One region of the Rhodovulum sp. HP10 genome, then DNA from elsewhere that is predicted to be linked to it. Evidence: riboswitches for the same ligand, from Rfam matches in the RefSeq annotation. Region 1 holds a riboswitch; each other region holds the start of a gene.

Region 1 (5,555 bases):
GTTGGCCGACCAGATGTCGCTGGCCGACCCGATCATGCCCTGGTTCTCGGTCAAGGAGGCGGTGATGCCCTTTGCCCGCTTCCCCGGCGTCGACACGCTGCTGGGGCCGGAAATGCGCTCGACCGGCGAGGTCATGGGCTGGGACCGCTCCTTCCCGCGGGCCTTCCTCAAGGCCCAGCTCGGGGCGGGCACCGATCTGCCGCGCGAGGGTCAGGTCTTCCTGTCGATCAAGGACGCCGACAAGACGCCCGCGCTGGTCGAGACCGCCAGGGTCCTGGTCGATCTGGGCTTCCGCATCCTCGCGACGCGCGGAACGGCGGGCTTCCTGGCCGAGAACGGGATCGAGGCCACGCTGGTCAAGAAGGCCTATGAGGGCGGACGCACCATTGTCGACGTGATGAAGGACGGGCTGGTCCAGCTGGTGATGAACACCACCGAGGGCAACCGCGCGGTCGAGGACAGCCGCTCGATCCGGAATGTCGCGCTGATGGACCGCATCCCCTATTTCACCACCGCGGCGGGCTGCCATGCCGCCGCCCTGGCGATGAAATCGCGCGAGGAAGGCGAAATCGGGGTGCGCAGCCTGCAGGGCTGATCCGCAACCGCCTGACGATCCGGCGCCCGGGCAGTCCCTGCCCGGGCGCCTTGTCTTACGGGCTCAGAGCCCCAGCGGCCGCGCCATCTTCACCGCGTAGCGGTCGGTCATGCCCGAGACGAAATCGGTCAGGGCATGAAGCCCCGAATAGGGGTCGCGGACATCGCGCAGATCCATTCCGGCCGAGGCGACCAGCTTGCGCAGATAGGGTTTGTCCTCCTCCATCGCCGCGACATTCCAGCCATGGCGGGCCAGCTCCTCGATCACCGCAAGGAAGCGGTCGAGCAGCGCAAAGATCAGATCGCGCCCCGCCACTTCCAGCTCCATCTTGCGCGACGAGGGGAAGATCCGCTCATTCGCGACATCGGAAATCGCCGCAAAGGCCTCCTTCAGCGCGAAGACATCGGTCAGCTCGGCCGAGAACCGGCCCGCGAGAATGTCGTCATGGTGGTCCAGAAAGGCCGCGACACTGGCGCGGATGGCGCCATGGACGGCCCGGGCGCGCAGATGGCCCACATGCTCGGCGTGCGTCCCGCCGGGGACGGGCGCGACTTCCTTGCCGATCAGCGCCTCCAGCAGCGGCCGCACCTCGCCATGGGACAGGACGCCGGTGGTAAAGGCATCCTCGAGATCGAGGATGTTGTAGCAGATATTGTCCGCCGCCTCGACGAGGAAGGCCAGCGGGTGCCGTTGCCAGCCGGCATCCCGGGGAATCAACCCGGTGCTTTCGGCCATCCCGGCCAGATGCGCGGCCTCTGCCTCGAAGGCCCCGTATTTCTTCAGGCCGATGGTGGGCGCGTCCCGGCCCAGCGCACCGTCCTTTGCGAGGCAGGGATATTTGGTGAAGGCGCCCAGAACGGCATGGGTCAGCCGCATGCCGCCCTCGAGCCGGTACATCTCCAGCCGGGTCAGGATCCGGAAGCCCTGGGCATTGCCCTCGAAATGCTCGAACTCCCGGCGCTGGCCCGGGCTCAGATCGGCCTCGAAGGGGCGCCGGGTCGCGAACCACTCCGAGATTGCATCCTCGCCGGCATGGCCGAAGGGCGGATTGCCGATATCATGGGCAGCACAGGCCGCCTGCAGGATATAGGACAGCTCGTGGCCCGCCCCTTCGGACAGGATGCCCCGCGCGGCCAGCGCCTGCCCGACCTCGAACCCCAGCGAGCGGCCCACGCTGCTGGTCTCGAGGCTGTGGATCATCCGGTGATGCAGGTGGTCGTTCTCGTAAAGCGGATGCACCTGGGTCTTGTTGGCAAGCCGCCGGAATGGCTGCGAGAAGATCACCCGGTCGAGATCGACCAGGAAGGCGGGCCGCTCGGGCGCATCCACGATCTCCGACTGTCCGTGCCGGCTTCTGGTCAGAAGCCGTTGCCATTCCATGTATTCCATCGCTTTCCCCTTCGGCCGGTCGGCGCCAGCATAGCGGCTTCGGCTTGCGGCGACAGCGCCGATCGCCTACCCCCTTCCCCGGGGCTGGCCCGTGATGGCGCCCGGGCGCTGGCAGGAAGACGTCTCCGCCTCCCGCCTTGCCGCAGGCATAGGCGCGCGGCGGCAGGGCCCGATGGCGGCACCCGAGGGTGCGCGAAGGTCGCACCCACTACATATTGACAAAATATCCCCATCGGCATCAATATCATGTTGCTTTGGTTCCCGCGGTTCATCCCGTGGGCGAAGAGGGAAGCCGGTGAGAATCCGGCACTGCCCCCGCAACTGTCAGCGGCAAGCTGCGGCCCCGTGATCCACTGGCGCAAGACGCCGGGAAGGAGGGCCAGGGCGTCCGAGCCGCGAAGTCAGGAGACCTGCCAGAGCGGACCGAACGACCGCGAGCGGTGGGCTCGGGTGCGTGCGTCGGACCGGCGGGTCCGCGTGCCTCCCTGCCTGCCGCCCCTGACCAGAACCGAAAGCGAACCGCCATGACCGCCCCCTCGCCCCGTTCCGTCGCCAACCGCGACGGCCAGATCGTTCCCTTCGACCCCGGCCGGATCGCCCGCGCCATCGCCCGCGCGGGCGAGGCCACCGGCGAATTCGGCGCCGAGGAGGCCGCGCATCTCACCGCCCAGGTGGTGCGGGTGCTGAGCTTCCGACACGCGGACGGCGCGCCCGATGTCGAGGAGATCCAGGATGCCGTCGAACAGGCGCTGATCGGCGCCAACCGGATCGCGACGGTGCGCGCCTATGCGGTCTATCGCGCCCAGCATGCGCGGCTGCGCGAGGACCGCCGGGTGCTGGTCGATGTCGAAAGCTCGATCAACGAATATCTCGACCGCTCGGACTGGCGAGTGAATGCCAACGCGAATCAGGGCTATTCGTTGGGCGGGATGATCCTGAACACCTCGGGCAAGGTGACGGCGAATTACTGGCTGAGCCATATCTACCCGCCCGAGGTCGGCCAGGCCCATCGCCAGGGCGACATCCATATCCACGATCTCGACATGTTCGCGGGCTATTGCGCGGGCTGGTCTCTGAGGACGCTGCTGCGCGAGGGGCTGAACGGCGTGCCCGGCACCATCGAATCCGCCGCGCCGATGCATCTGACAAGCGCCCTGGGCCAGATCGTGAACTTCCTCGGCACGTTGCAGAACGAATGGGCCGGCGCCCAGGCCTTCAGCTCGTTCGATACCTATCTGGCGCCCTATGTCCGGCGCGACGGGCTCGATTTCGCCGCCGTCCGGCAGGCGATGCAGGAATTCATCTACAATCTGAACGTGCCCTCGCGCTGGGGCACGCAGACGCCCTTCACCAACCTGACCTTCGACTGGACCTGCCCGGAAGACCTGCGCGATCAGGTGCCGGTGATCGGCGGGCGCGAGGCGGAGTTCACCTATGGCGAGCTGCAGTCCGAGATGGACATGATCAACCGCGCCTATATGGAGGTGATGACCGCGGGCGATGCCAGGGGCCGGGTCTTCACCTTCCCGATCCCGACCTACAACATCACCCCCGATTTCCCCTGGGACAGCGAGAATGCCGGTTATCTGTTCGAGATGACGGCGAAATACGGGCTGCCCTATTTCCAGAACTTCGTGAATTCGGAGCTCGAGCCGCATATGGTGCGCTCGATGTGCTGCCGCCTGCAGCTTGACCTGACCGAGCTTCTGAAACGCGGCAACGGTCTGTTCGGCTCGGCCGAGCAGACCGGCAGCCTTGGCGTCGTCACCATCAACTGCGCCCGGCTCGGCCATCTGCACAAGGGCGACGAGGCGGGGCTTCTGGCCGCGCTCGACCGGCTGGCGGGGATCGCCCGCACCAGCCTGGAGCTCAAGCGCAAGGTGATCGAGCATCATATCGAGGCCGGGCTTTTCCCCTATACCAAGCGCTACCTCGGCACGCTCCGGAACCACTTCTCGACGCTGGGCGTGAACGGCGTGAACGAGATGATCCGGAACTTCACCGACGACCGCGAGGACATTGCGACCGAGGCGGGCCAGGCGCTTGCCCTCAGGCTGATGGATCACCTGCGCGCCCGGATGGTCGAGTTCCAGGAAGAGACCGGGCACATGTACAATCTAGAGGCCACGCCCGCCGAGGGCACGACCTACCGCTTTGCCCGCGAGGACCGGAAGCGCTTCCCGGGCATCCTGCAGGCGGGCACCGACGATCAGCCCTATTACACCAACTCGACCCAGCTTCCGGTCGGATATACCGCCGACCCGTTCGAGGCGCTCGAACATCAGGAGCCGTTGCAGGCGCGCTATACCGGCGGCACGGTCCTGCATCTTTACATGGGCGAGCGGATCTCGTCGGCCGAGGCCTGCAAGAAGCTCGTGCGCCGGGCGCTGTCGTCCTTCCGCCTGCCCTATATCACCGTGACGCCCACCTTCTCGATCTGCCCGAAACACGGGTATCTCGCGGGCGAGCACGAATTCTGCCCGAAATGCGACGCCGAGCTGATCGCGGCGAAGCGCGCGAAAGCCAGCTGAAGGAGCGATCCGATGACCATGATCGACAAGGACATGACGACCCGGGATGCCGAAATCGTCCTGACGGACGAAGAGCGCACCCGCTGCGAGGTCTGGACCCGGGTGATGGGCTATCACCGCCCGATGTCCTCCTTCAACACCGGCAAGAAGGGCGAGGCCGCCGAACGGGTCTATTTCGACGAGGCGAAGGCGCGGCTTGGCTGAGCTTGCGATCTCCGGGCTGGTCCGGCATTCGAGCGTCGACTGGCCCGGCGAACTGGTGGCGACGGTCTTCTGCCAAGGCTGTCCCTGGGCCTGCCGTTATTGCCACAACACCGAGCTGCTGGCGGCGGGGCCGGGCCGGATCGGCTGGGACGCGGTCCTGGCCTTTCTCGACCGCCGGCAGGGGCTGCTTGACGGGGTGGTGATCTCGGGCGGGGAACCCTTGTTGCAGAAGGGCCTGCCCGAGGTGCTTGCCGAGCTTCGGGCGATGGGCTTTCGCACCGGGCTCCATAGTGGCGGCGCCTATCCCGCGCGCTTCGCCCGGGCGCTGCCGCTGCTCGACTGGGTGGGGTTCGACGTGAAGGCCCCCTTCGATGCCTATGACCGGATCACCGGCGCCCCCGGCAGCGGCGCGAAAGCGCGTGAAAGCTTGGGCCTGCTGCGCGACAGCGGCGTTACCGCCGATCTGCGCTGTACGGTTCATCCCGCCCTGCTGAGCCCTGCCGATCTGGCCCGGATGGACGACGACCTCGCGGCACTCGGCCTGCCGCCCGCGCGCCGACAGTCGTTTCGCGCCGAAGGCTGCACCGATCCCGCACTCTGCCGGACACCGGAAAGCCCATCGCCGGCCACGCTGCCGCCTAGATAAAATCCGACGGTCTTTCCTGCTTGCGGAGCCGGTCTTTCGGAACCGGGGTAAGGGAATCTTTGCGGCTTTGTCGCCAAATGCCCCTATCCGCTGCATCACAGCTTCCAGCACAGACAGGCCAAGGGGACGATGAAACGAATTCTGCAAATGCCAATCGGGCCGCGTCTCACCATGATGATCGCCGCCATCA
Region 2 (5,555 bases), 1.3 Mb from region 1:
CCCGCAGCACCACCTGCGAGCCGACCATGGCCTGCGGCTTCAGCAGCACCGGGTTCATGTGGATCGAGGGGGGCAGCCCCGCGGCCTGCGCCTGCAGCGCCTGGGCGCGGCCGATCTCGCCCCTGGGGGCGGTGCCGTCGGGGCCGGGAGGCAGGTCGCTGTCGGCGGCGACGGCGGCATTGTTCGACATGTTCTGCGCCTTGAAGGGCGCGACCTTCAGGCCGCGCCGCGCATAGGCGCGGGCGAGCCCCGCGACAAGGAGGCTCTTGCCGACATCCGAACTCGTGCCCTGCAGCATCAGGGCCTTCGCGCGGCGCGGCGGCACCGGGTCGAGCATCGGTACCGAGATTTCGGGCATCGGCGGGGCCGCATCGCCGGGGGGCAGGTCGGGATAGCGGCTCCGGGTCCGGTCAAGGGTCATGGCGGCTCCTGCGACATTCGGCAGGGGGTGTCGGACGGGGCCCTGCGGATGTCAAGCGCGGCTCAGAACTCGACGCCCGGCTGGCCCTTTATGCCCGAGCGGAACGGGTGCTTGACCAGCGTCATCTCGGTCACCAGATCGGCCGCCTCGATCAGCTCTTCGGGGGCGTTCCGCCCGGTCAGGACGACATGCGACAGCGGCGGCTTCTCGGCCTGCAGGAAGGCCACCACCTCGGCCGGGTCGAGATAGCCGTAGCGCAGCGCGATGTTGATCTCGTCGAGCAGCACCATGCGGATTTCGGGGTCGCGGATCAACTCCCTGGCCTTTTCCCAGCCCTTTTCGGCCGCGGCGATGTCGCGGGCGCGGTCCTGGGTTTCCCAGGTGAAGCCCTCGCCCATGGCATGGAACTGGCAGAGATCGCCGAAATGCGAGGTCAGAAGCCGCCGCTCGCCGGTATCCCAGGCACCCTTGACGAACTGGACCACGGCACAGGGCATCTGATGGGCGATGCAGCGCAGGATCATCCCGAAGCCCGAGGAGGACTTGCCCTTGCCGGTGCCGGTATGCACCAGGATCAGCCCCTTCTCGCCGGATTTCCCGGCCATGATCTTGTCGCGCGCGGCCTTCTTCTTGGCCATCTTGCTGGCATGGCGGGCGTCGTCGGCTGCGGTATTGGTGGGGGCGGTATCGGTCGCGGCGGCGGTCTCGTCGGTCATGGGGGCTCCTTGCGCGTGTCGGGGACAGCTTAGCGGGCGGGGCGGCCGCGTCAAACCCGGGCCGCGCGGCGGTTGTGCCGATTGACAAGTCCCGAGCTGCTTGCAATGACGGATGCGTGACCGGTTCGCCCGGGCCCGAGGGTCCGGACGTGAAAAGGGAACGCGGTGCGCCCGTCCGACGGGACGGGCAATTCCGCGGCTGCCCCCGCAACTGTAAGCGGCGAGCACGGCTGAGAATGCCACTGGGGAGGCCCCCGGGAAGGCCAGCCAAGCTGAGACCCGCAAGCCAGGAGACCTGCCGGCCGCCCGTATCCCCGCAAGGGAGGCGGTTTCCACCGGACGCCGGGGTGCGCGTCTGGCCCGGTTCGGCCGCGTCCCGGCCGCTCCGAGCCTCTCATCCCGTTCGTCCTTTCTCCCGCGGCCTGTCCGGCCGCTCATGTTGAAAGGCAACGACCTTGATCTTCCACGGCAATCTCGTAACCGCCGCGCTGGCACTGACCCTCGTTCCCGGGGTCGCGGCGGCGCATTTCCAGCTGGCCTATACCGAGCAAAGCCTCATCGACGCGCCCGGCGATGTGCCGGTCAAGCTGATCTTCTGGCATCCGCAGGAAAGCGGGCCGGTCATGGATATGGGCGAGCCGCTGGAATTCTACGCCATCCATCGCGGCGAGCGGATCGACCTCAAGCCGACACTCAGCCAGACTGTCTTTCGCGGTCCGCTGAACGAGGCTGTGGCATGGGATGGCAGCCTGCCGGTCAAGCGGATGGGCGATTACGTCCTGGTGACGGTGCCCGCGCCCTATTACGAGGACTCCGAGGATATCTACATCCAGCAGATCACCAAGACCTACGTCAACCGCGGCCAGATGCCCACCGACTGGGACGGCCCGCAGGGGCTCAAGGCCGAGATCCTGCCGCTGGTCAAACCCTATAACGTGATCGCGGGCTCGACCTTCACCGGGCGGGTGCTGTCCGAGGGCGCTCCGGTCGCGGGTGCCGAGATCGAGATCGAATACATGGCGGCCGAGCCCGACATGGCGACGGGCGCGCCCAAGCCCGCGACGGCGGGGCCGTTGCCGGGCGGCGCGGTTGTCGCGGTGACGGACGAGAACGGCTATTTCACCTTCGGCGTGCCGAAGGCGGGCTATTGGGGCTTTGCCGCGCTGGGGGTCGGGCCCGATACCGAACATGAGGGCAAGGAACTCAGCCAGGATGCGGTCCTCTGGATCCGCGCCTTCGATCTGAAATAGGGGCGGGGCCATGCATATCGTGGACGGGGCGCTGGCGGCGCCCGTGGTGATCGGCGGTGCGGTGCTGGCGGCCGGAGGCGTCGCCCGCGGGTTGCGCGATCTGACGCTCGAGAAGATCCCCGCCGCCGGGATGCTCTCGGCCAGCTTCTTCGTGGCCTCGCTGATCCATGTGCCGATCGGCCCGTCCTCGGTGCACCTGATCCTGAACGGTCTGGCCGGGCTGGTGCTCGGCTGGGCCGCCTTTCCCGCGCTGTTCGTGGGGCTGCTGCTCCAGGCGGTCTTCTTCGGTTTCGGCGGACTGACGGTGCTGGGTGTCAATACCCTGAACATCGCGCTGCCCGCGGTGATCGTGCATTACCTCTGCCGGCGCGGGATCGCGTCCGGCAGTCCGCGGACCGCCGCGATCTGGGGCGGTATCGGCGGCGCGCTGGCCATCGCGCTGACCGCCGCGCTTGTCGGTGTCGCCCTCGCGCTCAGCGGTGCGGCCTTTCTTCCGGCGGCCAAGCTGGTCTTTCTCGCCCATGTTCCGGTGATGGCGATCGAGGGCCTGCTGAGTGCCGCAGCCGTCTACCTGGCCATCCAGGTCAAGCCCGATCTCTTTCTCAGCCTGCAAGGACCCGCCCGATGATCCGCCCGATTTTCCTGACCCTGGCGCTTGTTCTGGCGCCCATGCCCGCGCTCGCGCACAAGGTGATCGCCGCCGCCTATCCCAGCGGAGCCCTGATCGAGGGCGAGGTCGGCTTTTCCAATGGCGACATGGCCGTCGATGCCCCGGTCGGGGTGTTCGATCCCGAGGGCAACCGCCTCGGCGAGGCGATGACCGGTGCCGACGGGCTGTTCACCTTCCGCCCGACGCGCGCCGTGGCCCATGTCTTCCGCGCCGATCTGGGCGCGGGCCATGTCGCCGAATTCACCATGAGCGCCGAGGAGGTCGCGGCGATCCTCGACAGCCCCGCCGCTCGGGCTGCCGCCGAAGCTGCCGCTGAAACCGCCCCTGAAGCCGGGGCAGGGGACGCGGCCCCGGTTTCGGACGGGCGCAACCCCTCGACCTTCCCGCTGGAGGCAGTCCCCGCCCAGGCGCCCGCCGGGCCTTCGGCGGCCGCGCTGATCGCCGCGCCGGGGCTGAGCGAGGCCGACAAGGCCGAGATCGCGAAGATGCTGCGCGACGAGCTGCGGCCGCTGCGCCGCGAGATCGCCGCCTATCGCGAGAAGAACGACCTGCAGACGATCCTTGGCGGCATCGGCTATATCGCCGGGATTTTCGGGCTTTGCTTCTATGTCGCCGCGCGGCGCCGGATGAAGGGCTGACCCCCGGTGTCCGACATCCTCACCGCCGACCGGGCGGCGCCCGGTGCCGTCTCGCGTCTTGACGGGCTCGATCCGCGCACGCGGCTGATTGGGGCGGGGGCCTTCGCCTGCGTCACGGTCGGCGCCTCATTCCTGCCGGTGCTGCTGGCAGCGCTTCTTCTGGCGCTGGGGCTGATGGCGCTGTCGGGCCGGGCGGCGGGCCGGACGCTGCGGCGGATGGCGGCGATGGACGGCTTCATCTTCCTGCTGGTGGCGATGCTGCCCTTCACTACGCCCGGAACGCCGGTCATGGCGCTCTGGGGGGTCGAGGCCTCGCGCGAGGGGCTCCTGCATGCCGCCCGCATCCTGCTGACCGCCAATGCGGTGGTGCTGGCGCTCCTGTCGCTGGTCGGCACGCTCGAGCCGGTGACGATGGGTCAGGCGCTTCACCGTCTCGGCACGCCCGAGCGGCTGGTGCATCTGCTTCTGTTCACCATCCGCTATATCGAGGTGCTGCGCGCCGAATACCTGCGGCTGCGCCGGGCGATGAAGGTCCGGGGCTTCCGGCCCGGCACCTCCTGGCATACCTATCGCAGCCTCGGCTATCTGGTCGGCATGATGCTGGTCCGCGCGGTCGAGCGCTCGGAACGGGTGCTGGCGGCGATGAAATGCCGGGGCTTCTCGGGCCGGCTCCCGATGCTCTCCGGCTTCGCCTACGGCCCCCGCGACGCGGCCTTCGGTGCGGGGCTCGGGGCGCTGTTGCTGGCGATGATCCTGGCGGAGCTTGTCCATGGCGTTGTTTGAGATCGACGGGCTCGTCTTCGGCTATCCCGGCCGGCCGGCGATCCTGCAGGGCGCGGGGCTGAGGCTCGAGGCGGGCCAGAGGCTGTCGGTCGCGGGGGCGAACGGCTCGGGCAAGTCGACGCTGTTGCAACTGATGGTCGGGCTTCTCGTTCCGCAGGCGGGGCGGATCCGTGCCTTCGGGCAGGTGCGCCGGGCCGAGCCCGATTTCCACGAGGTGCGCCGCCGGGCGGGGCTGGTCTTTCAGGACCCCGACGATCAGCTGTTTTGCCCGACCGTGGCCGAGGATGTGGCCTTCGGGCCGCTCAATCTGGGGCTCGGCCGCGAGGCGGCGATGGCCAGGGTCGAGGCGGTGCTGACCCGGCTCGATCTCATGCATCTGAAGGATCGTGTCACCCACCGGCTGTCGGGCGGCGAGAAGCGGCTGGTCAGCCTTGCCGCGGTGCTGGCGATGGAGCCCGAGGTGCTGCTGCTCGACGAGCCGACCAATGCGCTCGACGAGGAGAATGCCGGGCGGCTGGTCGCGATCCTGCAAGGTCTGCCGCAGGCGATCCTGCTGGTGACCCATGATGCCGAGATGCGCGCGCGGATCGCGCCCGAGGGGCTGCGGCTGCAGGCCGGCCGGCTGGTGCCCGCCTGAGCCGTCAGCCCCGCTTTCAACCTCGCCGCATCAGGTAGATGTCCATCAGCCAGCCATGCCGGGTGCGGGCCGCGTCGCGGGTCTTCAGGATCTCGGGCCCGGCCTCGGCCAGCGGCCCTTCGATTGCAATCTCCTCGGCCATGCCCAGATAGGCGCCCCACCAGATCCGGATGCCCTCGGGGGCGAGGCTCTGGAAGGCGCAGCCGCCATCCAGCATCGCGACCACGGTGTCCGCCCCTTCGGGCCAGCCATGATCGCGGATCTGCCGGCCCGTGGTGACAACGACCGGCGCGCCGATCTCGTTCAGCGGGATGCGATGGGCGGCGCAGAGCGCCTGGATCGCGGTGATGCCCGGGATGACGGTGATCTTGGGCGCGGGCGACAGCCGTGCCGCGATCCGGAGCGAGCTGTCATAAAGCGAGGGATCGCCCCAGATCAGC
Region 3 (5,555 bases), 1.3 Mb from region 1:
CCGGAGACAGCCCGCGCTCGGCCTCGGCCCAGGCGGTTTCGGGGGCGGAAGACAGCGCCACCTGAAAGACCGGCACGCCCGGGGCATCGAGCGGCGAGGTCCCGTCCTCGCCCTTGCCGGAAAAGGCGGTGGCGTTGACGATGGCGGCGGGGCTCAGCGCGCGCAGATGGTCCGCCAGCCAGCGCGCCGCCTCGGGCGCCTTCAGGGACGGCACGAAGAGGCCGGTGACGGCGCAGCCGCGCGCCCGGAACGCGTCGAAAAGCGCCTCGACGGGGCCGAGATCGGCGGCGGTGACATAGGCGCGGTAGAAGGTCAGGACGATCCGGGGGGCATCCACCGGCGACAGGTCGGGCGCGGGCACGGCTCCGCCCTCGGGGCTCCAGGCGCCCATCTCGGGCACGGTCTTGGTGCCGATCACGGGCGCGGCGTAAAGCCCCGCGGCCAGCGCCAGTTGCGCCAGCGCCGCCTGTGCCGCGACCGCACCGCCCTCGTCGCAGAGCTCGGACAGGCGCCTGAGTGTCGAGACCGGCAGGGTCGAGGCCGCGTCGAGCCGCGGATCGGGGCGCCCGTCGGCGGGCAGCACGGCCAGCGCGATGCCATGCGCGCGGGCCAGCGCGCCGATCTGGGTCAGCCCGTACTCCCAATAGGCGCGCCCGCCGATCAGCCGGATCAGGATGCCCTTCGCCCCCGAAAGCGTGCGCTCTGCATAGGTATCGACCGAGAGCGGATGGATCAGGGCCGCGAGATTGGCCAGCCTGAGGGTGGGCATCCGGCCTTCGGGGCCGCCGCCGCGATGCCAGCCCGCCGCGAAGGCCCCGAGATCGCTGTCGGAAAAGGACAGCACCGCCAGATCGGCCGGGTCCTGACCCAGATCCGTCGGAACGGCGGTTTCCTCGAGCCCGTGGCTTTCGCGGAAGACGACATGCATGGGGGCGGCCTCAGGCGCTCAGGGCCGCGCGGATCGCGCCTTCGTCGATATCGTCATGCTCGGCGATCACGACAAGCCGGGTGGCGCGGGTCTCGTCCGGCCCCCAGGGCCGGTCGAACTGATGGCGCACCCGCGCGCCCACCGCCTGCACCAGAAGCCGCATCGGCTTGCCCGCGACCGCGACATGGCCCTTGACCCGCAGGATGTTCTGCGTGCGCGCCAGCGCCTCGATCCGGGCCGAGAGCGCCTCGGGGTCGTCCTGTTCGGGCAGATCGATCACCACGCTTTCGAATTCGTCATGGTCATGCTCGGCGCCGCTGTCGTGATGGCTGGGCCGGGCGTCGAGATCATCCTCGGCGGCCGCGCCAAGTCCCAGGATCACGCGCGGATCGACCGCGCCCTCGGTCACCTCGACCACGGGCAGCTTGCGCGGCGCCTCGGCCTCGATCACGGCGCGGGCGGCGGCCAGCCCCTCGGGGCCGGCGAGATCGGGCTTGGTCAGCAGCACGATATCGGCGCAGGCGATCTGGTCCTCGAAGACCTCGGACAGCGGCGTCTCGTGATCAAGGCTGTCATCGGCGGCGCGCTGGGCATCGACGGCGGCGACATTCGGCGCGAAGCGGCCCGCGGCCACGGCCTCGGCATCGGCCACCGCGATCACCCCGTCGACGGTGATGCGCGAGCGGATCGCGGGCCAGTCGAACGCCTTGAGCAGAGGTTTCGGCAGGGCCAGCCCCGAGGTCTCGATCAGGATATGGTCGGGGCGCGGCTCGAGCTGCAAAAGCGCCTCCATCGTCGGGATGAACTCGTCGGCGACGGTGCAGCAGATGCAGCCATTGGCAAGCTCGACCACGTTCTCGGCCGGGCAGTCGGGCAGGGCGCAGCCCTTCAGGATCTCGCCATCGACGCCGACATCGCCGAATTCATTGACGAGGACGGCCAGGCGGCGGCCGCCCGCATTCTGCATCAGGTGGCGGATCAGCGTGGTCTTGCCCGAGCCGAGAAAGCCGGTGACGACGGTGACGGGAAGCTTGGCGAGATCGGTCATTTCAGGGCCTCCATGGGCGGGATACGGGCAATGCAGTTCTTGCGGAAATGCTCGGGGCGCTCGCGCCAGGGCACGAGCCCGTCGGCGGCGTCGCGATAGGCGCGGGCGCCCTCGGCGATGATGGGCGCGCCGGTCGTCTCGTCGAAATTGCCATAGACATAGGTCCAGCGGCCCGGCCCCCGCAGCGCGACGGTGCAACCCGAGGCACAGGCCGAGAGGCATTCGACGGGCACAAGGCGCACGCCTTCGGGCAGGCCATGAGTCCGGACGGCCTCGTGAAGCAGGCTGCCCGGGCGGGGGGCGTCGGGATCGGCGGGCTGGCGGCGCTTGCAGGTGGTGCAGACCAGAAGCTCGACCGCAGGGGCCTCGGGCGCGCTCATGCCGGGCGGCTCCGGTCGCGGAAGGAGCGGCGGAAGGAAACGGAAACACTCATCGTCGGGCCCCACGGGTCGGAGGACAAGGGCGGGAGCGGGCAGAGCCGAAGCCGGACCCGACACCGGAACACCCCGTCCGGTTCACGTCGTCTGCGCTGGCAGGTCTCCCGGCTTGCGGATCTCGAAGGCAGGGGCCTTCGGCGGCGGCCCTGCCTTCCCGGCCCGTTCGGGTCAGTGGCATGCGGGCGGCCTCTCCGGTCACGGTCGCGGGGGCGGCTGCGCTTGAAGGCCCGATGCATCGAACCCGGCCTCTGGCGCATTCCCTTTTCACCCGTCCGATGACGGGCACCAGCGCGGCGGTTCATGCCCTTCCGGGCGCGCGCTTGTCAAGCGCGATGCTTGGGGACGATGCCTGGGGGACGGGTTCGGCGGCAGGGTTCGGTAACGGGTCTCGGCGACGGGTCTCAGCGACGGGGCCTTGGCCGGGCCGCGCGTTCGGCGGCGTGGCGGATCAGGGCGAGGCCGCGATAGGCCCCGTGCGAGAGCTTGCCGAAGGGCAGCGCCAGCGCGAGCCCCAGGACCGACCCGAGATGGAGCGCCAGCATCAGCCCCATCGCCGGCCCGTCGCGCAGGGCCAGCAGCGCGAGGCCCGAGCCCGCGACAATGCCCAGGGCCCGTCTCAGGTCGCGGTCGGCGGTCTCCATCCGGGCCGAGGCAGGGCGGCGGTCGGCCCGGATGCGCCGATGCGACAGTCCCGCAAGCCCGGCAAGCATGGCGAGACCGCCCAGCGTGCCCAGCCCGACCGGGGCCGAGGCCAGCGGATAGGGCGCGATCTCGCCCCGGGCGTGAAGCAGGGCCCCGGCCAGCGTCGCCAGCCCGGTCAGCACGAAGCCGCCCGCCAGCAGGTGATGGAAGATCCGCCGCGCCGGGCCGGTCGGGCCCTCTGGCCCGTCGCAGCCGCGCGCCTCGCCGAGATTGCTGAGCCGCAGCGCCGCACCCAGTCCCCGGAGCAGGGGGCGGATGCCCGGCCGCGCGGCGGGGCCTCTGGTCTGACGCCAGAACCGTCCGAGCCGGATCGCCAGCACCAGCGCCGCGCCGCCGAAAGCCAGCCCCGCGCCTCCGGCCATGAGCCAATGCGGGATCACCTCGTAAAAGGCGCCGGGCGCGGTGCCGGTGGCAAAGAGCCTCTCGGGCGGGATCGCCAGAAGGGCCAGCAGCGGCAGGCCGAGAAGGCAGAGCAGGAAGATCGCCCCGGGCAGGCGCGCGGGCAGGCCGGCGGCGTAATCGGCTGCGCGCGCCTCGGCCAGGGCCGCGGGCAGGTTCACCGCCAGCGCATGGGGCGGGGCATATTGGCAGTCGTAATGGCAGGAGCGGCAGTCATGGCAAAGATGCGCCAGGTGGCGCAGATCGCCTGCCGCGAGGGCCGGACGGAGCTGGGCCGCCGGAAAGACCGCGCAAAGCCCGGTGCAGAAACCGCAGCTATTGCAGATGTTCAGCGCGCGGGCGGCCTCCTGCCAGGGCCTGGAGGCCGCGGAGGCAGGCTGTGAGAGGGGGGGGGCGGGGTCCGCCGCCGGGAGGGACGGGACGGCGCCGGGCCCGGCCTGGCGGGCGTCGGGGCCCGCGATGCTGGCCGCGCCCGCCCCGGCGATCCGGCCGAAGACCCCGCCAATGGCCAGCGCACTGCCCGAGAGATAGCCCTGGCCCAGCAGCCCGCCCGCCATCGCGGCGCCCGCGGCAAAGACCCGATGCGCGCTGCCGCCGTCCTCGAGCCGCACCCGGGCGGTGCCGTCGACAGCGACCCCGTGGCGGGTGAAGGCAAGCCCCGGCAGCAGCGGGATCGCCGCGAGGGGCGGGCGGAGGGGCGCCGGGAAGGGCAGGCCTTCGGGGCGGCTCCGGGGTGGTTCGAGCGGGGCGCCGCGGTCGAGATGCGCGGCGAGCGCCTCCAGCGTCGCGGCAAGCCCCGCGGGGTCGATGCCGCAAAGCCTTGCCAGATCGGCCGGGTTTCCGGCGCTGAGCGGCGGGTAAGGCAGGGGCGGCAGCCTGGCCGCGCCGTCGGCATCGAGGATCAGCCAGGCGCGCGGATCGGCGCGCTCGGCAAGTGCCCGGCCCCAGACCGAATAGCGGGCCGATCCGACATCCGAGCCCTCGTCGCGGAACCGCTGTCCCCTCGCATCGACGACGAGGCCGAGATGCATGCCGTCGGCGCGGCTGACGATGCCTGCATCCTCACCGGGGGCGCGCGCATCGACAGCGACGAGATGGCCGTCGCCCGGCTGCCCGACCGTGGCCGCACCATGGTCCATCAGCCACAGAAGCGGCGCGCCCTCCTGATACGGGGTGCCGCGATTGGCGAAGGCGGCCGCGCCCGGGCCGAGATGGCGGACAAGCGCGGCCCGGTTGGCGCCATACCCGCCCGTGGCCAGGACCAGAGCCCCGGCCTCGATATGGCAGGTCCCGGTGTCTGTCTCACGGGGCCCTGTGTGCACGCTCAGCCGAAGCGGCCGGTCCTCGGCCCAGTCGGGTGGCAGCGCCTCGATCCGGCCTTCGAGGATGCGGATGCCCAGCCGCTCGGCCGCGCGCCAGAGGGCATTCGTCAGCGCCTGACCGCCGCCCAGAAAGAAGGCGGTGCGGCGCGAGAAGGGCAGGTTGCCCTCGTCCCAGGGCTCGAAGGCGACGCCGCGTGCCGACAGCCAGGGCCCGAGCTCGGCCGAGCCTCGCGCCAGAACGCCCGCAAGCCCGGTATCGGAAGGCACGAGCCTCGCGATGTCGGCCTCGAATTCGGAGGCGGTGTAGCTGCCGCGCTGCCAGCGGGTCTCGCCGTCATGGGCAAGGCGGATATTGCGGGAATGGCGGGTATTCCCGCCCAGAAGCGGCCTCGGGGCCGGATCGATCAGCGTCACCTCGGCGCCGCGAAGCCGGGCCTCGATGGCCGCTGTCAGCCCGGCAAAGCCCGCGCCCGCGACCAGCACGCCGGTCGCTTCGGAAGGTGCGGTCGGGTCCGGGTCGGGCAGGGCGGAACGGGGATCGGGCATCGCGGCTCTCCGGCGGACGGGCTCGGCCCGTTGAACCCGTCACGCAGCGCAAGTTCAACCCGGAAGATCGCAAGGCCCCCGGCGCGGAGAGGGACTGGCCAGTAGCCGGCCAGTAGCCGGCCAGTACCCGCCAATTCTCTGCCGGTATCCGGAGGGGGCGCGGAGTGGGGCCG
Region 4 (5,555 bases), 440 kb from region 1:
GTGACGTCAGAGACGATGGCCCGTCCCTGCACCCGCCAGCCAAGGCCTTCACCGCTCAGGATCATTTCCGGGCCCTCCCCCGGATCAGGATCGCCGCGAAGGCGGGGGCGCCGATCAGCGCGGTGATCACGCCGATGGGCAGCACCTGTCCCGGGATAAGGATGCGCGAGACGATATCCGCCGCGATCAGGAACACCGCGCCCGCCAGCGCCGAGGCCGGCACCAGCAGCCGGTGCCGCCCGCCCACCAGGAACCGCATCGCATGGGGGATCACCAGTCCGACAAAGCCGATGGCGCCAACCAGCGACACGATCAGCGCGGTGACCAGAGCCGCCGTCCCGATCAGCACCGCCTGCACCCGGCGCACGTTGATGCCGAGCGAGGCCGCACTGTCAGCCCCGAAGGTGAAGGCGTCGAGGCTGCGCACATGCCAGAGGCAGATCCCAAGCCCCAAGGCCGCGGCAGGCACGGCAATCAGGCTGTCCTGCCAGCGCGCCCCCGAGAGATTTCCCAGAAGCCAGAACATGATGCCGCGGGCCTGTTCGGCATTGGCGGATTTCGCGATCAGGAAGGCGGTCATCGCGTTGAAGAGCTGTGCCCCCGCAATCCCGGCCAGAACGATCACGCCCGCGGCCTGCAGCCCGGTGCCGCCGCCCGCTGCCCGCGCCAGGGCCGCGACCATGACGAAGGCCAGAAGCGCCCCGGCGAAGGCGCCTGTCGACAGCGAGAGCGCGCCCGCACCGAGCCCGGCGACGGTGACCGCAACCGCGCCGGTCGAGGCCCCGGCGGAGATCCCCAGCAGATAGGGATCGGCTAGCGCATTCCTCAGCAGGGCCTGCAGCACGACGCCCGACAGGGCGAGCCCCGTCCCGCAGGCTGCCGCCACCACCGCGCGGGCGAGGCGGTAGTTCCAGACGATGCCCTCGTCGATCCGCGCAACCGGGTAGAGGGTGCCGAACAGCTTGTTGCCCAGCACCTGGAACACGGTCGCGGCGGGTATGCGGGTCTCGCCGATCGCGGTTCCGGCGATCAGCGCGGCCAGCAGCACCGGGGGGGCGATCCACCCCCAGTGCCAGCGGGCCCGACGGGCTCCGGACCTCATTTGCTCAGATCGAATCCGGCCAGCGCCGTGGACAGCTCCTCCAGCCCGTAGATCGCCCGCACGGTCGCTTCCATCGCCTGGAGATCCATCACCACGATCCGGTTTTCCCGGACCGCCGTCATTTCCTTCGCAACCGGATCGGTGCGGAGAAACTCAAGCTTCTTCTCGACATCGTCGGCGGGGAAACGGCGGCGGGTCATCTCGGCCAGTACGATCACCGTCGGATCGGCCTTGGCGATGCTTTCCCAGCCGACGGTGGGCCATTCCTCGTCGGAGGCCACGACGTTCTCGATCCCGAGCTCCTGCATCATGTAGCCTGGCGCGCCCTTCCGTCCGGCCACATAGGGGTCGATGTCCATTTCGGCGGAGGAGTACCAGAACACCGCCGAGACCCCTTCGGGCAGATCCAGCGCCCGGGCATGTTCGATGGCTGCGGCTTCGCGTGCCTTCAGCTCTTCGACCAGCTCGGCGCCGCGATCCTCGACACCATAGATCCGCGCCAGTTCCTCGATCGACCGGTAGATCGAGGCGGTCGAGAACATCTCGGTCCGGGTGCCGTCAGAGCCGCGGCTGTTATCCTTGCTGGCGCAGTCGCTGGGCAGAACGTAGGTCGGCACGCCGACATCATGGAACATCTCGCGGGTGGCGACGATGCCCTGGGGGCCGACATGCCATTCATGTTGCACGGTAACCAGATCGGGCCGCGCGGCCACCACGCTTTCAAAGCTGGGATCGTTGTCGGCCAGCCGCGGGATCCCGGCATTCAGCTCGGCGAATTGCGGCAGGACATCGGTGAACCAGACCGAGGTGCCCTTCACCCGCTCTGCGAGACCCAGCAGGTAAAGGATCTCGGTCGTGGCCTGGCCGACGGTGACGGTGCGCGCGGGGGCGGCGTCGAAGGTCAGGGTCTGGCCGCAATTCTCCAGCGTCAGGGGATAGTCTGTGGCCTGGGCCATGCCCGCGCAGACCATAAGGGCCGCCGAAAGGAAGGCAGTCTTGGTGTTCATGGAAACTCTCCGGAAATTGGCTTCCGGGCCCCGGGGTTTGCGGGCTGGGCGGATGTCAGTTCTTTGGCTGGCGCAAGACGCGCCTGGCTGAGCACGGCCGAAAGATCCGGGCATGAACATCCCTTTCCCCGGGCAACCCCGCCCGGTTGATGGTGGTTTCATGCCGGCAGGTCTCCTGACTGACGGGTCGTCCGCCGGTCCGGCCTTCCCAGGCAGATGCCCAGTGGCGTTGTCGGACCGCCGCTCGCCGCCTACAGTTGCGGGGGCAGTTTCGGTTCGCGGGACATCTGGCCCGCGGCGAATTCCCTTTTCATTCCCAAACGGGAAACCGGCGACCGAGCACAGAGCATGAAACCCCTATTGGGTCAACTGCCTGCCGGTCGCAGGCGTCATTCCGGAAAACCTTACCTCGAGAGCTCGCGGCCTGTCCGTTCTGTCGGGGCGTCACTGTCCTGAAACGACGAAAGCCCTTCCTTTGGCGGTCCCGCCGCCTGATGCGCTCGGGGCGAGCGGCGCCGGGCTGGAGCGGCCCCGCGCGGGTGCGACCGGAGCCCGGATCCGCCTCGCCGGACCGCTCCACGGCTTTTTCCGTGGCTTTATTGCCGCATCCGCGGCGCGGTCGAAGACCTGCCTCATCGGCTTTGCCCGCAACCGCTATTCCGGCGCGGTCTGTTGCGCTCGGGGCGAGCCGGGCAGGGGCGTCCGGATGGCGGAAGGACAGGCGCCGCCCTTCAAAGCTCGCGGGGACTATTGCCGCCTTGCCGGGCGGGCGACGAAGGCGCCTGTCAGAATCAATGGCCCTGCCAGCAGGAAGGCCAGGCCCGGCAGTTCGGCGAAAAAGGCAAAACCCAGCGCCACGGCCCACAGAACCGAAAGATATTCGAAGGGGGCCAGTGCCGAGGCATCGGCATGGCTGAAGGACAGCGTCATCAGAATATGGGCGATACCGCCCGCCAGCCCGGTTCCGATCAACAGCAGGAGTGTTGCCGGACCGGGCCAGACCCAGCCCCAGGGCAGCGTCGCAAGGCCGATCAGGGCCGAGACCACGGCGAACCAGAAGGCGATGGCTCCGGCGCCTTCGCCCAGCAGTGTCAGTCGGCGCACCTGGATCAGCGCACCGGCCGTCAGAGCCGCGGTCAAAAGCCCCAGGGCCACGCCCAGGGCGCCGCTGTCGGGCAAGGCCCCGGCAAAGGCGGGCAGGCAGAAGGCCGCCGCTCCGGCAAGGCCGAGCACGACACCGCCGATCCGGCCTGCGCTCGGCCTCTCTCCGAGCAGAGCCCAGCCCAGCAGGGCCAGCATCACCGGCGCGAGATAGGACAGCATCGTCGCCTCGGCCAGCGGCAGGAGCCGGATCGTCGCAAAGGAGGTGAACATCGCGACCGCGCCCATCAGGCAGCGACCGATATGTCCCATGGGACGGGACGTCGCCAGCCCGCGGGGCCACTCTCCGCGCCACCACAGGAAGGCGATCAAGGGCAGCAGGGCCACGGCCGAGCGGAAGAATACCACCTGTCCCAGCGGGACGGCGTCGCCAAGCGCCTTCACGCAGACGCCCATCATGGCAAATGCGAGGGTCGAGAGCACCCGCAAGGTGATGCCCAGCCGCTCGTTCCGGCCGGCAGGAGGGGGTGCGGCGAAGACCGACCGGTCCGTCATTCTGCCATCATCCGGACCAGGGTCCGGGGCGCGCGCCATACGGACCTTCTCATTCCGCGCTGAACCGGATATGCGGCCGACGCGCATCCTGATAGGTGCAGACATGCGCCGTGACCCTGAACACGTCGCGCAGGACGTCCTGGGTCAGGACAACATCCGGTGTGCCGCAGGCGCGCATGACCCCTCCTTCGATAACCGCAATCCGGTCGCAGAACATGGCCGCGAGGTTCAGGTCATGCAGGGCGATGACGCTGGTCAGATCGAGGTCGCGGACCATGGCCAGTATTTCGATCTGGTGGTGAATGTCGAGGTGGTTCGTCGGCTCGTCGAGGAACATCACCTGCGGTGTCTGCGCCAGCGCCCGCGCGATATGCACCCGCTGGCGCTCGCCTCCCGAAAGGGTCTGCCAGGCCTGTTTCCTCTGCGATGCCATTTCCACGCGTTCCAGCGCCTGTGTCACCGCGGCCTCGTCGGTCTCGGACCAGCCCGCCAGAGCCGAGCGATGCGGGGTCCGCCCGAGCCGCACGACATCGCTCACCGTGACATTGGTGTCGGTGGCAGCACTTTGCTGGACAAAGGCCAGCTGTCGCGACAATGCCCTGCGGGAGACATGGGCGATGTCCTGCCCGTTGATCCGGACCCGGCCCCGCAGCGGGCGCCGCAGCCCCGCCAGCAGCCGCAACAGGGAGGATTTGCCCGATCCGTTGGGGCCGATCAGGCCCAGCGTCTCGCCCGGGGCGACCCTCAGCGAAACGTCCGAGACGATGGTCTTGCGCTTCACGCCCCAGGTCAGGTTCTCGGCCAGAATGCTCATACCTGCGGCCTCGCGCGGTAAAGAATGATCGCGAAGAACGGCACGCCGACCAGCGCCGTCACGACCCCGATGGGCACGGTCTGCTGTGTCGCGATCATGCGCGAGGCGATGTCGGCGATCACCATGAAGACCGCCCCCACCACCGCGCAGGCCGGCAGCAGCCGCATATGCAAGGGCCCGACAACATATCGGGCCGCATGCGGCACGACCAGACCGACGAAGCCGATGGCGCCGACCATGCTGACAATCGTCGCGGTCAGAAGCGCGGTCACGCCGAACAGCGCCAGCCGGATACGGGCAACCGGCACGCCAAGGGCCGCGGCATCCTCGTCGCCGAAGGTGAAGGCGTCGAGCGAGCGTGCTATCCAGATGCAGATGGCGAGGCTGACGATGACCACGACCAGCAAAAGCTGGAAATCCGGCCAGCGCACGCCGCCGAAGCTGCCCAGAAGCCAGAACATCACATCCCGCGCCTGCTGGGCATTGCCGGAGGTCGTGACGATATAGGAGGTCAGCGCATTGAAAAGCTGCGAGGCCGCGACCCCTGCCAGGATCGTGTGGTTCGGCCCGCTGGTCGCGCCGTTGGACAGAAGCGCCACGAGGGCGAAGGCTGCGAAAGCCCCCGCGAAGGCGCCCAGCGACAGCGACAGGCTGCCCGCGCCAATGCCCAGGACGATCACGCAGACCGCCCCGGTCGAGGCCCCCGCCGACACGCCCAGCACGAAGGGTTCGGCCAGTGCGTTGCGCAGCAGCGCCTGCAGGATCGCCCCGCAGATCGCCAGCCCCGCCCCGGACAGGGCCGCCACCAGCGCGCGGCTCAGGCGCAGGTTCCAGACGACACTCTGCTCGATCGGCGGGATCTCGGCACCGGTCAGGCCGAGCTCGTTGGTGACCGACAGGAAGACCGTCCGCAGGGGGATATTGTAATCGCCAAGCGCGGTTGCGGCGGCGATGGCGAAGACCAGGGCGATGAGCG

Evidence for each region. A riboswitch is a leader RNA that binds a small molecule or an ion and turns the genes downstream of it on or off. The one in region 1 is predicted to bind cobalamin.
Region 2: another riboswitch for cobalamin. It lies ahead of ACK8CO_RS17825 (DUF4198 domain-containing protein); the one in region 1 lies ahead of ACK8CO_RS04490 (ribonucleoside triphosphate reductase).
Region 3: another riboswitch for cobalamin. It lies ahead of ACK8CO_RS17910 (DUF1636 family protein); the one in region 1 lies ahead of ACK8CO_RS04490 (ribonucleoside triphosphate reductase).
Region 4: another riboswitch for cobalamin. It lies ahead of ACK8CO_RS06615 (ABC transporter substrate-binding protein); the one in region 1 lies ahead of ACK8CO_RS04490 (ribonucleoside triphosphate reductase).

What each region holds. Positions count from the first base shown of each region.
Region 1 is NZ_CP180201.1:991,413-996,967, forward strand. Features, by position in the region: gene carB (carbamoyl-phosphate synthase large subunit) at 1-595, shown strand, start outside; gene dgt (dGTP triphosphohydrolase) at 659-1,984, opposite strand; cobalamin riboswitch at 2,223-2,417, shown strand; partial or broken gene ACK8CO_RS04490 (ribonucleoside triphosphate reductase) at 2,509-4,719, shown strand; gene ACK8CO_RS04495 (anaerobic ribonucleoside-triphosphate reductase activating protein) at 4,712-5,365, shown strand; gene ACK8CO_RS04500 (methyl-accepting chemotaxis protein) at 5,513-5,555, shown strand, end outside.
Region 2 is NZ_CP180201.1:3,803,990-3,809,544, forward strand. Features, by position in the region: gene ACK8CO_RS17815 (cobyric acid synthase) at 1-337, opposite strand, end outside; gene cobO (cob(I)yrinic acid a,c-diamide adenosyltransferase) at 484-1,137, opposite strand; cobalamin riboswitch at 1,242-1,455, shown strand; gene ACK8CO_RS17825 (DUF4198 domain-containing protein) at 1,593-2,387, shown strand; gene cbiM (cobalt transporter CbiM) at 2,398-3,015, shown strand; gene ACK8CO_RS17835 (cobalt ABC transporter permease) at 3,012-3,695, shown strand; gene cbiQ (cobalt ECF transporter T component CbiQ) at 3,702-4,478, shown strand; gene ACK8CO_RS17845 (energy-coupling factor ABC transporter ATP-binding protein) at 4,465-5,115, shown strand; gene cobF (precorrin-6A synthase (deacetylating)) at 5,132-5,555, opposite strand, start outside.
Region 3 is NZ_CP180201.1:3,819,492-3,825,046, forward strand. Features, by position in the region: gene cobN (cobaltochelatase subunit CobN) at 1-928, opposite strand, end outside; gene cobW (cobalamin biosynthesis protein CobW) at 939-1,976, opposite strand; gene ACK8CO_RS17910 (DUF1636 family protein) at 1,973-2,356, opposite strand; cobalamin riboswitch at 2,490-2,718, opposite strand; gene tcuA (FAD-dependent tricarballylate dehydrogenase TcuA) at 2,815-5,382, opposite strand.
Region 4 is NZ_CP180201.1:1,429,203-1,434,757, reverse strand. Features, by position in the region: gene ACK8CO_RS06625 (ABC transporter ATP-binding protein) at 1-65, opposite strand, end outside; gene ACK8CO_RS06620 (FecCD family ABC transporter permease) at 62-1,102, opposite strand; gene ACK8CO_RS06615 (ABC transporter substrate-binding protein) at 1,099-2,109, opposite strand; cobalamin riboswitch at 2,257-2,457, opposite strand; gene ACK8CO_RS06610 (DMT family transporter) at 2,857-3,765, opposite strand; gene ACK8CO_RS06605 (ABC transporter ATP-binding protein) at 3,815-4,579, opposite strand; gene ACK8CO_RS06600 (FecCD family ABC transporter permease) at 4,576-5,555, opposite strand, start outside.